3 linked regions of the Ensifer sp. PDNC004 genome follow. The protein of the gene in region 2 interacts with the protein of the main gene of each other region in a pairwise test. Links are inferred from orthologs where the notes say so. Each region holds a gene or a part of one and is shown on either strand. Other genes may lie near its edges.

The links.
Region 1: the proteins of rho (region 2) and hfq interact in binary tests that used the Escherichia coli proteins (3 or more experiments, as listed by UniProt). The link is inferred for Ensifer sp. PDNC004 from one-to-one orthologs.
Region 3: the proteins of rho (region 2) and nusG interact in binary tests that used the Escherichia coli proteins (3 or more experiments, as listed by UniProt). The link is inferred for Ensifer sp. PDNC004 from one-to-one orthologs.

The regions. Positions count from the first base shown.
Region 1 is NZ_CP070353.1:1,289,996-1,292,813, forward strand. What follows is about bases 148-2,810. They hold hfq (RNA chaperone Hfq), read right to left. Parts: upstream 1,769-2,810; coding sequence 1,526-1,768; downstream 148-1,525. Other genes in these bases: hflX (GTPase HflX), read right to left, coding at 148-1,447; JVX98_RS14470 (D-amino-acid transaminase), read right to left, coding at 1,878-2,741; trkA (Trk system potassium transporter TrkA), read right to left, coding at 2,752-2,810. Outside these bases: mazG (nucleoside triphosphate pyrophosphohydrolase), read left to right, coding at 1-40; more of hflX, read right to left, coding at 122-147; more of trkA, read right to left, coding at 2,811-2,818. UniProt on the Escherichia coli protein: RNA chaperone that binds small regulatory RNA (sRNAs) and mRNAs to facilitate mRNA translational regulation in response to envelope stress, environmental stress and changes in metabolite concentrations.
Region 2 is NZ_CP070353.1:2,926,973-2,930,057, reverse strand. Bases 98-3,027 are described here. They hold rho (transcription termination factor Rho), read right to left. Parts: upstream 2,231-3,027; coding sequence 965-2,230; downstream 98-964. Other genes in these bases: hemE (uroporphyrinogen decarboxylase), read right to left, coding at 2,964-3,027; hemJ (protoporphyrinogen oxidase HemJ), read right to left, coding at 2,425-2,967; mnmE (tRNA uridine-5-carboxymethylaminomethyl(34) synthesis GTPase MnmE), read right to left, coding at 98-592. Also shown: more of mnmE, read right to left, coding at 1-97; more of hemE, read right to left, coding at 3,028-3,085. UniProt on the Escherichia coli protein: Facilitates transcription termination by a mechanism that involves Rho binding to the nascent RNA, activation of Rho's RNA-dependent ATPase activity, and release of the mRNA from the DNA template.
Region 3 is NZ_CP070353.1:1,415,636-1,418,698, reverse strand. Bases 84-2,991 are described here. They hold nusG (transcription termination/antitermination protein NusG), read left to right. Parts: upstream 84-1,226; coding sequence 1,227-1,757; downstream 1,758-2,991. Other genes in these bases: rplA (50S ribosomal protein L1), read left to right, coding at 2,403-2,991; rplK (50S ribosomal protein L11), read left to right, coding at 1,967-2,398; secE (preprotein translocase subunit SecE), read left to right, coding at 1,010-1,210; JVX98_RS15165 (GrpB family protein), read right to left, coding at 84-482. Also shown: more of JVX98_RS15165, read right to left, coding at 1-83; more of rplA, read left to right, coding at 2,992-3,063. UniProt on the Escherichia coli protein: Part of the processive rRNA transcription and antitermination complex (rrnTAC). The complex forms an RNA-chaperone ring around the RNA exit tunnel of RNA polymerase (RNAP).

The sequences.
Region 1 (2,818 bases), 1.6 Mb from region 2 along the record:
CTGGCAGGCGGCGAAGGCGATCGAACGGCAACTGGGCTAGAGCGAGCGGGACGCGCCCTCGCATGCGCCCCGTTACCCTAAGCCAAGGCCGACAGCCGCCGACCCCGCGGCAAGCTATGGCTTACCAGTCTTCCGCGGCCGGCTTCGGCCCATTTCCGAGGCGACGCTCCAGCTCGGAGGCCTCGTTCTCGGTCAGCCTGAGATCAAGGCTCACCCGGCCATCTTCCAGGTCTTCACGACCATCGACGATCGCGTGCTGGTAGACCCAGGGCAGAAGCTGCAGCTGATCGATGCCGAGAACGACCGTGCATTCCGTCAGAACACCGGAAAGACGGCGGCCGATTTCGGCGAGCAGTTCGTCGACACCGTCACCGGTGATCGCGGAAACGGCAACCGTGTTGTTGGACGTCGCCGCCTTGCCGCGCAATGCCTCGCGCGATTCGTCGTCGAGCCTGTCGATCTTGTTCCAAACCTCGATCAGGCGCTCGGAGGCTTCCTTCTCGTCGATGCCGAGATCGGAAAGGATTCTGAGAACATCGCTTGCCTGCGCCTGGTTGTCCGGGTCAGAAAGGTCGCGCACGTGCAGGATCAGATCTGCCTCCAGCACCTCTTCGAGGGTCGCGCGGAACGCGGCAACAAGGTGCGTCGGCAGGTCGGAAATGAAGCCGACAGTGTCGGAGAGGATGACCATGCGGCCATGCGGCAGCTTCAGCCGCCGAAGCGTCGGGTCGAGCGTCGCAAACAGCATGTCCTCGGCGAGAACGCCTGCCCCGGTCATGCGGTTGAACAGCGTCGATTTTCCGGCATTGGTGTAGCCGACGAGAGCGACGATCGGGTGCGGCACCTTCTTGCGCTTGGAGCGATGCAACTGCCGTGTGCGGCGCACCTGCTCCAGCTCGCGCTCGAGCTTGACGATGCGGTCCTGCAGCAAGCGCCGGTCCGCTTCGATCTGGGTTTCACCCGGACCGCCCATGAAGCCGCCACCGCCGCGCTGGCGCTCAAGGTGGGTCCAGCTTCGGACCAGGCGGCCCTTCTGATAGTTGAGGTGCGCGAGATCGACCTGCAGCGTGCCTTCCTTGGTGGAGGCACGGCGGCCGAAGATCTCGAGAATGAGGCCGGTGCGGTCGATGACCTTGGCGTTCCATTCCTTCTCGAGATTGCGCTGCTGCACCGGCGTCAGCGGATGGTCGACGATGACAAGGCCTGCATCGAGCTCGACGAGGATATGGCCGATCTCTTCGATCTTGCCGGTGCCGAGCAAGGTGCCGGGCTTCGGCTGCGCCACCGGAACGATGGCGCCGTGCACGACCTCAAGGTCGATCGCCATGGCGAGGCCGGTCGCCTCTTCGAGACGACTTTCGTCCGAGCGCGTCGTGGTGGTCGAGAGGATCTCTGCGGACTGCCGTCCGGTCTTTTTCAAGACCGGAACGATAACGACCGCGCGCATGTCGTCGCGGAGCTTCTCGAGCTCCGGAATGATCGACGACAATTTTGAATCACGCTTGGTAATGTGCCTAACGTCCCGTCAGGATGCGGCTTCTTCGTTCTCGAACATCTGCAGCGGCTGGCCGGGCATGATGGTCGAGATCGCGTGCTTGTAGACCAGTTGCGAGTGGCCATCGCGACGCAGCAGGACGCAGAAGTTGTCGAACGAGGTCACAACGCCGGTAAGCTTGACGCCGTTGATAAGAAAAATTGTCAATGAAATCTTTTGCTTGCGGACCGTGTTGAGAAAGAGATCCTGCAAGTTTTGAGAACGTTCCGCCATCGCGCCGCTTCTTTCTTATTTGCCGGCGTTTCGCGCCGGTGCATTTTTGTCAAATTCAGCAATCAGAGGCGCCACAAGTACCTTCCCCGACACCTCTTCAGAGTTGGTATCAAATCAATGTCTTTTCCGCAACGCCGAAAAAGGCTTCGCGAATATTCTGTGCTATGCTTCCCGGATGACCATTGCCGATCGGCTTGCCGTCGACCGAAATGACCGGAAAACAGATGCTGGTGGCAGCGGTGATGAAGACTTCGCGCGCCGCGAGCATCTCATCCACCGAGAACGCCCTCTCCTCGATTTTGAGCCCCAGCGGCACCGCCACATCCATCAAGGTGGTGCGGGTGATTCCCTTGAGGATGCCGTGTTCTGCCGGCCGCGTGCGCAGGTTTCCATCACGATCGACGATCCAGACATTGGTCGCCGCCCCCTCCTTCACCGTGCCGTCGGCATCGACGAAGATCGCCTCCTGCGCGCCTTCTTCCTTGGCCTTCTGGCGCGCCAACACGTTGGGCAGAAGCCCGACCGACTTGATGTCCACCCGGTCCCAGCGGTTTTCCGGCACCGTGATCGCCGCAATTCCGTGGGTCGCCTTCCTGGCAATGGCCGCGGCATCGGTGCGTTTCGCCGTCACGACGATGGACGGGCGGGTTTCTGCCGCCGGAAAGACGTGGTCGCGGCGCGCTACGCCGCGCGTGACCTGCATGTAGAACAGGCCGTTCCTTACCCGGTTGCGCCGGACAACTTCGCGGATCACGTGGACGAGCGCCGCCCTAGTCATCGGCCAATCGATGCGCAACTCGCTGAGCGACCGGCCAAGGCGGTCGAGATGACGGGTGAGGTCGACGATATAGCCGTGTCGCACCTCGCAGACCTCGTAGACGCCGTCGGCAAACTGGTAGCCGCGGTCCTCGATATGCACGCCGGCGTCTGCGTTCCGCACGTAGGCGCCGTTGACATAGGCAATTCGGGACATCGTCTCGCCTTTAGAAATACTGGATGCTGACGCGGAACAGCTGCTCGACGTGGCGCACCGCATCCGCGGTGGCGAAG
Region 2 (3,085 bases):
ACAGCAGCGACATGTCCCGCCAGATGCGCTCGCTGACCGATCCCGGCACGTCGTCTTCATCGGCAAAATCGAGCTCCGCCTCGATCATCGCCCGCGCATGGGTCAAGCGCTTCGCCCAGCCGGCATAGACCTTCGACTGTCCGCCGCCGGAATGCTCGATCGCAAGCCGACGCTGCATTTCCGTCTCGGCGACAATCAGGTCAGCGAGACCCCCCACCTCGACCAGGTCGAGCTTGCCGTTCTGGAAAGCGCGGCGCGAAAACTCACCGGCTTCTGCATGGCGCAAACCCTCGAGCTTCGAGAGTTCCTCAAGCAACGCGTTGACCGCGGCGCGGCCACCATGGATCTGAAACTCGGCGCAATCTTCTCCGGTAAAGGAGGCAGGTCCGCGAAAGTAGAGAACAAGGCCGCTATCGATGACATCACCGTTACGAGACCGAATCGATCTCAATGCCGCCTTCCGCGGCGAGGGCACGTCACCACATAGTGCCTGCAGCACCGCTTCGGTGTGCCTTCCGCTGACACGCACGACTGCGACGCCGGCGGGCAGAGCTCCGCTGGAAAGCGCATAGATCGTTTGCGTCGCTGTCATGGGCTCACCTGAAAAGACCGCGGGCGCATGTAAGCGCGTCGATGGTCGAAACAATGGGGATCGTCGAAGTTCCCGACCGGATCGTCCTGCTTCGCGGAGTGCGCTCACACAGAGCCAAACGGTATCTCAAAGGGTCGGCGTGCTTATGCCGAAAGAATGCTGAAATTTCAAGATGCCGCTGCATCCTCGTCTTTCACGCCTGCACGTGTTTCACGTGAATCAGCAGGAGGGACGGCGATCCAAAGGCGGGTGTAGAGCGGAGATCGTTGCGAAAGCGAATCGAAAGCGGTGGCGAATCCGGCTAAGGTTTAGAAACGAAAAAACCGGCCGACGCATGGTCGACCGGCCTTCACATTTGGCGATGAACGCGTCTTAGGTGTTCATCGAGTCGAAGAAATCGCCGTTGTTCTTCGTCTGCTTGAGCTTATCGATAAGGAACTCGATCGCGTCCGTCGTTCCCATCGGCGCCAGAATACGGCGGAGCACGAAGATCTTCTGCAGATCCTGGCGCGGAACGAGCAGGTCTTCCTTACGCGTACCGGACTTGAGAATGTCCATCGCCGGGAAGATGCGCTTGTCGGCGACCTTGCGGTCAAGCACGATTTCCGAGTTGCCGGTGCCCTTGAACTCTTCGAAGATGACTTCGTCCATGCGGCTGCCGGTATCGATCAGCGCCGTCGCGATGATCGTCAGCGAGCCGCCTTCCTCGATGTTACGGGCTGCACCGAAGAAGCGCTTGGGACGCTGCAGGGCGTTGGCGTCGACACCACCGGTCAAGACCTTGCCCGATGACGGAACAACGGTGTTGTAAGCGCGGCCGAGGCGGGTGATCGAGTCGAGCAGGATGACGACGTCACGACCGTGTTCCACGAGGCGCTTGGCCTTTTCGATCACCATTTCGGCGACCTGAACGTGGCGCGTCGCCGGCTCGTCGAAGGTCGAGGAAACGACTTCGCCCTTCACCGAGCGCTGCATGTCCGTCACTTCTTCCGGACGTTCGTCGATCAGGAGAACGATCAGGTAGCATTCCGGATGGTTGGCGGTGATCGAATGGGCGATGTTCTGCAGGAGAACGGTCTTACCAGTGCGCGGCGGCGCGACGATCAGGCCGCGCTGGCCCTTGCCGAGCGGTGCGACCAGGTCGATGACGCGGGCCGAAAGATCCTTCGAGGTCGGAACATCGAGTTCCATCTTGAAGCGCTCGTTCGGGTAGAGAGGCGTCAGGTTGTCGAAGTGAACCTTGTGACGGATCTTTTCCGGATCATCGAAATTGATGGTATTGACCTTGAGGAGGGCGAAGTAGCGCTCGCCTTCCTTCGGTCCGCGGATCGGACCCTCGACCGTGTCGCCGGTCTTCAGCGAGAAGCGGCGGATCTGGGAGGGCGAGATGTAGATGTCGTCCGGACCGGGGAGGTAGTTTGCATTCGCCGAGCGCAGAAAGCCGAAGCCGTCCTGCAGCACTTCAACGACGCCTTCACCGATGATCTCGATATCCTGAGCCGCGAGCATCTTGAGGATTGCGAACATCAGCTCCTGCTTGCGCATCGTGCTGGCGTTCTCCACCTCGAGCTCCTCGGCGAAAGCGAGCAGATCGGTCGGCGTCTTGTTCTTGAGTTCTTGTAGCTTCATTTCAGCCATGAAGGATCCATGTTTGGTATGGGTAGTGGAGAGATGGCGAGTATTGATTAGGGAGCTGCAGCTGGAAAGGGCAGGCTCTTGTCTTTGTCACAAGCCATGAAGAGGAGATGGCAGAAAATAGCGATTCACGTGAAACCCTGCAAGGGGCTGTCGCAAATTAGAAACGCCTATGACAGGCCGCAAATCGATTAAATTCAAAATGGCTTCACGACGACCATGATGACGATGAGGATCATCAGGAGGGTAGGGGCCTCGTTCATCAACCGCCAATAGCGCGCGTCGTGCCTGTTTTCGTCGCGCTGAAAGGCGCGCACCGCACGGCTGAAACGCATGTGGACAACCGTCAGCAGCACCACGAACAGAAGCTTGGCATGCAGCCAGCCACCCTGGAAGCCATAGACGCTCCAGGCGAGATAGAGCCCGAGCACCCAGGAAATCATCATCGCCGGGTTCATGATGACCTTCAGGAGCCGCAACTCCATCATCTTGAAGGTTTCCGACTGGGCGGAGCCGGGTTCCGCATCCGTGTGGTAGATGAACAGCCTGGGCATGTAGAGCAACGCCGCCATCCAGGACATCACGGCGATAACGTGCAACGCCTTGATCCAGAGATAGAGATCATCCGGACGCCAGACGAACAGACCGGCAAGAAGCGCCGCGAACGCGCCGAGCGCGATCGCTGCCCTGAGCTGCGCCCTGTTGCCCGGCGCCCGGTCGGTCTGCTTCTCCGCCATCATCTTGCTCCGCGAACCCGGGCAACCAGCGCCGAGACGTGATCGGGATCGGCCTGCGGCGTTATGCCATGGCCGAGATTGAAGATCAGCGGACCGTGACCGAGTGCCTCGAGAATGCGGT
Region 3 (3,063 bases), 1.5 Mb from region 2 along the record:
AGGACCGCTGCGATGAAGCCGCGCTTGCCGTTGGTGTAGATATCCCAATCGCCCTCAGCCTCGCTCGCGAGCTGCCTTTTCAGCGTCTCGTAGCGGCGGGCGAGATCTGGGTTCTCTCGGAGCGCATCGCGAAAGAGCATGCGCTCCGCATGAGTGGCGTTGTCGTCCCTACAGAGATAGAGCCGCGTACCATAGGGGAACGTTGCCGCCGTAAACGTCCGCAAGCCGTTTGCGTGCGGATCGCCGTGACAGGCGTAGCCTGCCTTGCTGAGGCGCGCGCTGAGCTCCGGCAGTGCCCCTGGGTCCGTGATCACCGCATCGATATCGATTTTCGGCTTCGCAGCCAGTCCCGGTATCGCCGTACTGCCGATGTGATGGATCTCGCGGACGAAAGGCGAGAGCAGGGCGGTGATGAAACGCGCCTGCTCGTCAAAGAGCGACGGCCAGAGGGGATCATATTCGACCAGCGTGATGCGCGACATGCGAATCGATTCCGATGAGGGGTGCTGCCGGCAGCATAGCGAATGCCGGCCGTGCCACGACCATTTCTGAGTGGCGCGGCAATGACTTGCCTTTCACTGTTGGGTGCTCCGACCGGCAGGGCAGGGGATAGATGCAATTGAATGAGGATTTTTTTGCTTCTTCGGTGAAAGGCGCTTGTCATCCTCCGGCAAACTGAATATGAAGCCGCTGACTTGAGGCGGCGACACGTTGTTGAACGGGCACGCAGCCGAATAGGGGTATAGCTCAGTTGGTAGAGCGGCGGTCTCCAAAACCGCAGGTCGGGGGTTCGAGCCCCTCTGCCCCTGCCATTCTCTCCAGGCTTGCATAAGCGCTGAGGGTTCGGCAGAGTAAGTTTAAGGATCGGTTAGCCGATCGACGAAATTCACAGAAAAGACTGATTGGCTCTTGTGGTTTTCAGAATCGGTCTTTATGTAGGGTCCAAACAGACACGCGGTGCGTGGGGCTGAATCATCGGCTTTACGCGCCGTAATGGCGTGAGCATTACATGGCATCCAAAACGAATCCGGTAACGTTTCTGCAGCAGGTTCGCTCTGAGACGTCGAAAGTGACCTGGCCCTCTCGGCGCGAGACGATGATCTCGACGCTGATGGTCTTCGTCATGGTCTTTTTTGCCGCTGCCTTCTTCTTTGCTGCGGACCAGTTGATGGGTTGGGCGATCGGCCTCATCCTCAACGTTGGCGCTTGATTGGGTGGAGGCTAGTATGGCTGCGCGCTGGTACATTGTTCACGCCTATTCGAACTTCGAAAAGAAGGTCGCTGAATCGATCGAGGAAAAGGCCAAGCAGAAGGGTCTCGAGCATCTGTTCGAGAAGATTCTCGTGCCGACCGAGAAGGTTGTCGAAGTGCGTCGGGGCCGCAAGGTCGATGCCGAGCGCAAGTTCTTCCCGGGCTACGTTCTGGTTCGCGCCAATCTGACGGACGAGGCATTCCACCTCATCAAGAACACGCCGAAGGTAACCGGCTTCCTCGGTACCGACAGCAAGCCCGTTCCGATTCCGGACCATGAAGCCGAGCGCATCCTCGGCCAGGTCCAGGATGGTGTCGAGCGTCCGAAGCCTTCGGTCTCGTTCGAGATCGGCGAACAGGTTCGCGTTTCGGATGGTCCGTTCGCTTCGTTCAACGGCGTCGTTCAGGATGTCGACGAAGAGCGTTCGCGCCTCAAGGTCGAAGTTTCGATCTTTGGTCGCGCGACCCCGGTCGAACTGGAATACGGTCAGGTCGAAAAGGTCTGATAAGGCCTTAAAAGGATAGGGTGGGTTTCGGCCCATTCTGGCGGAGAAATCCGCATGCGCGTGGAAGGATGCCGGCCTTAGCCGGGTCGGATGTTCCGCACCACGCAACCGCAGCCGCCGATCCCCCGTGATCGGCACAAGTCGGGAAACCGGCGCAATTGATCCTCGGTGCGATCCGTCGCAAGGGGATTTCAGAAAGGCAGAGAGAAATGGCTAAGAAAGTTGCAGGCCAGCTCAAGCTGCAGGTGAAGGCTGGGTCGGCCAATCCGTCCCCGCCGATCGGTCCTGCGCTTGGTCAGCGTGGCATTAACATCATGGAATTCTGCAAGGCGTTCAATGCCGCCACGCAGGAAATGGAAAAGGGTATGCCGATCCCGGTCGTCATCACCTATTACCAGGACAAGTCCTTCACCTTCGTCATGAAGCAGCCGCCGGTCAGCTACTTCCTGAAGAAGGAAGCGAAGATCCAGTCCGGTTCGAAGACCCCCGGTAAGGGCGGTTCGGCCGGCAAGCTCACCAAGGCTCAGATCAAGTCGATCGCCGAAGCCAAGATGAAGGATCTCAATGCTGCCGATATCGAAGGCGCAATGGCCATGATCGAGGGCTCCGCCCGCGCTATGGGCCTGGAAGTGGTAGGCTAAGACCATGGCGAAGATTGCAAAGCGAGTACAGAAGTCCCGCGAGGGCGTTGACCCGACGAAGATCTACGGCCTCACCGAAGCCGTCTCGATGGTCAAAGAACGCGCAACTGCCAAGTTCGACGAAACCATCGAAGTCGCGATGAACCTCGGCGTTGACCCGCGCCACGCTGACCAGATGGTCCGCGGCGTTGTCAACCTGCCAAACGGCACCGGCCGCTCGGTTCGCGTCGCCGTTTTCGCACGTGGCGCCAAGGCTGATGAAGCCAAGGCTGCTGGTGCTGACGTCGTTGGCGCAGAAGAGCTCGTCGAAATCGTCCAGGGCGGCAAGATCGATTTCGATCGTTGCATCGCCACCCCGGACATGATGCCGCTCGTCGGTCGCCTCGGTAAGGTTCTCGGCCCGCGTGGCATGATGCCGAACCCGAAGGTCGGCACGGTTACGATGGATGTCGCTGGTGCCGTCAAGGCTTCCAAGGGCGGCGCCGTTGAATTCCGCGTCGAGAAGGCCGGTATCGTTCACGCTGGCATCGGCAAGGCGTCCTTCGACGCCAAGGCACTGGAAGAAAACATCCGTGCTTTTGCTGACGCTGTCGTCAAGGCGAAGCCGACGGGTGCCAAGGGCAACTACGTCAAGCGCGTTGCGATTTCGTCGACCATGGGCCCGG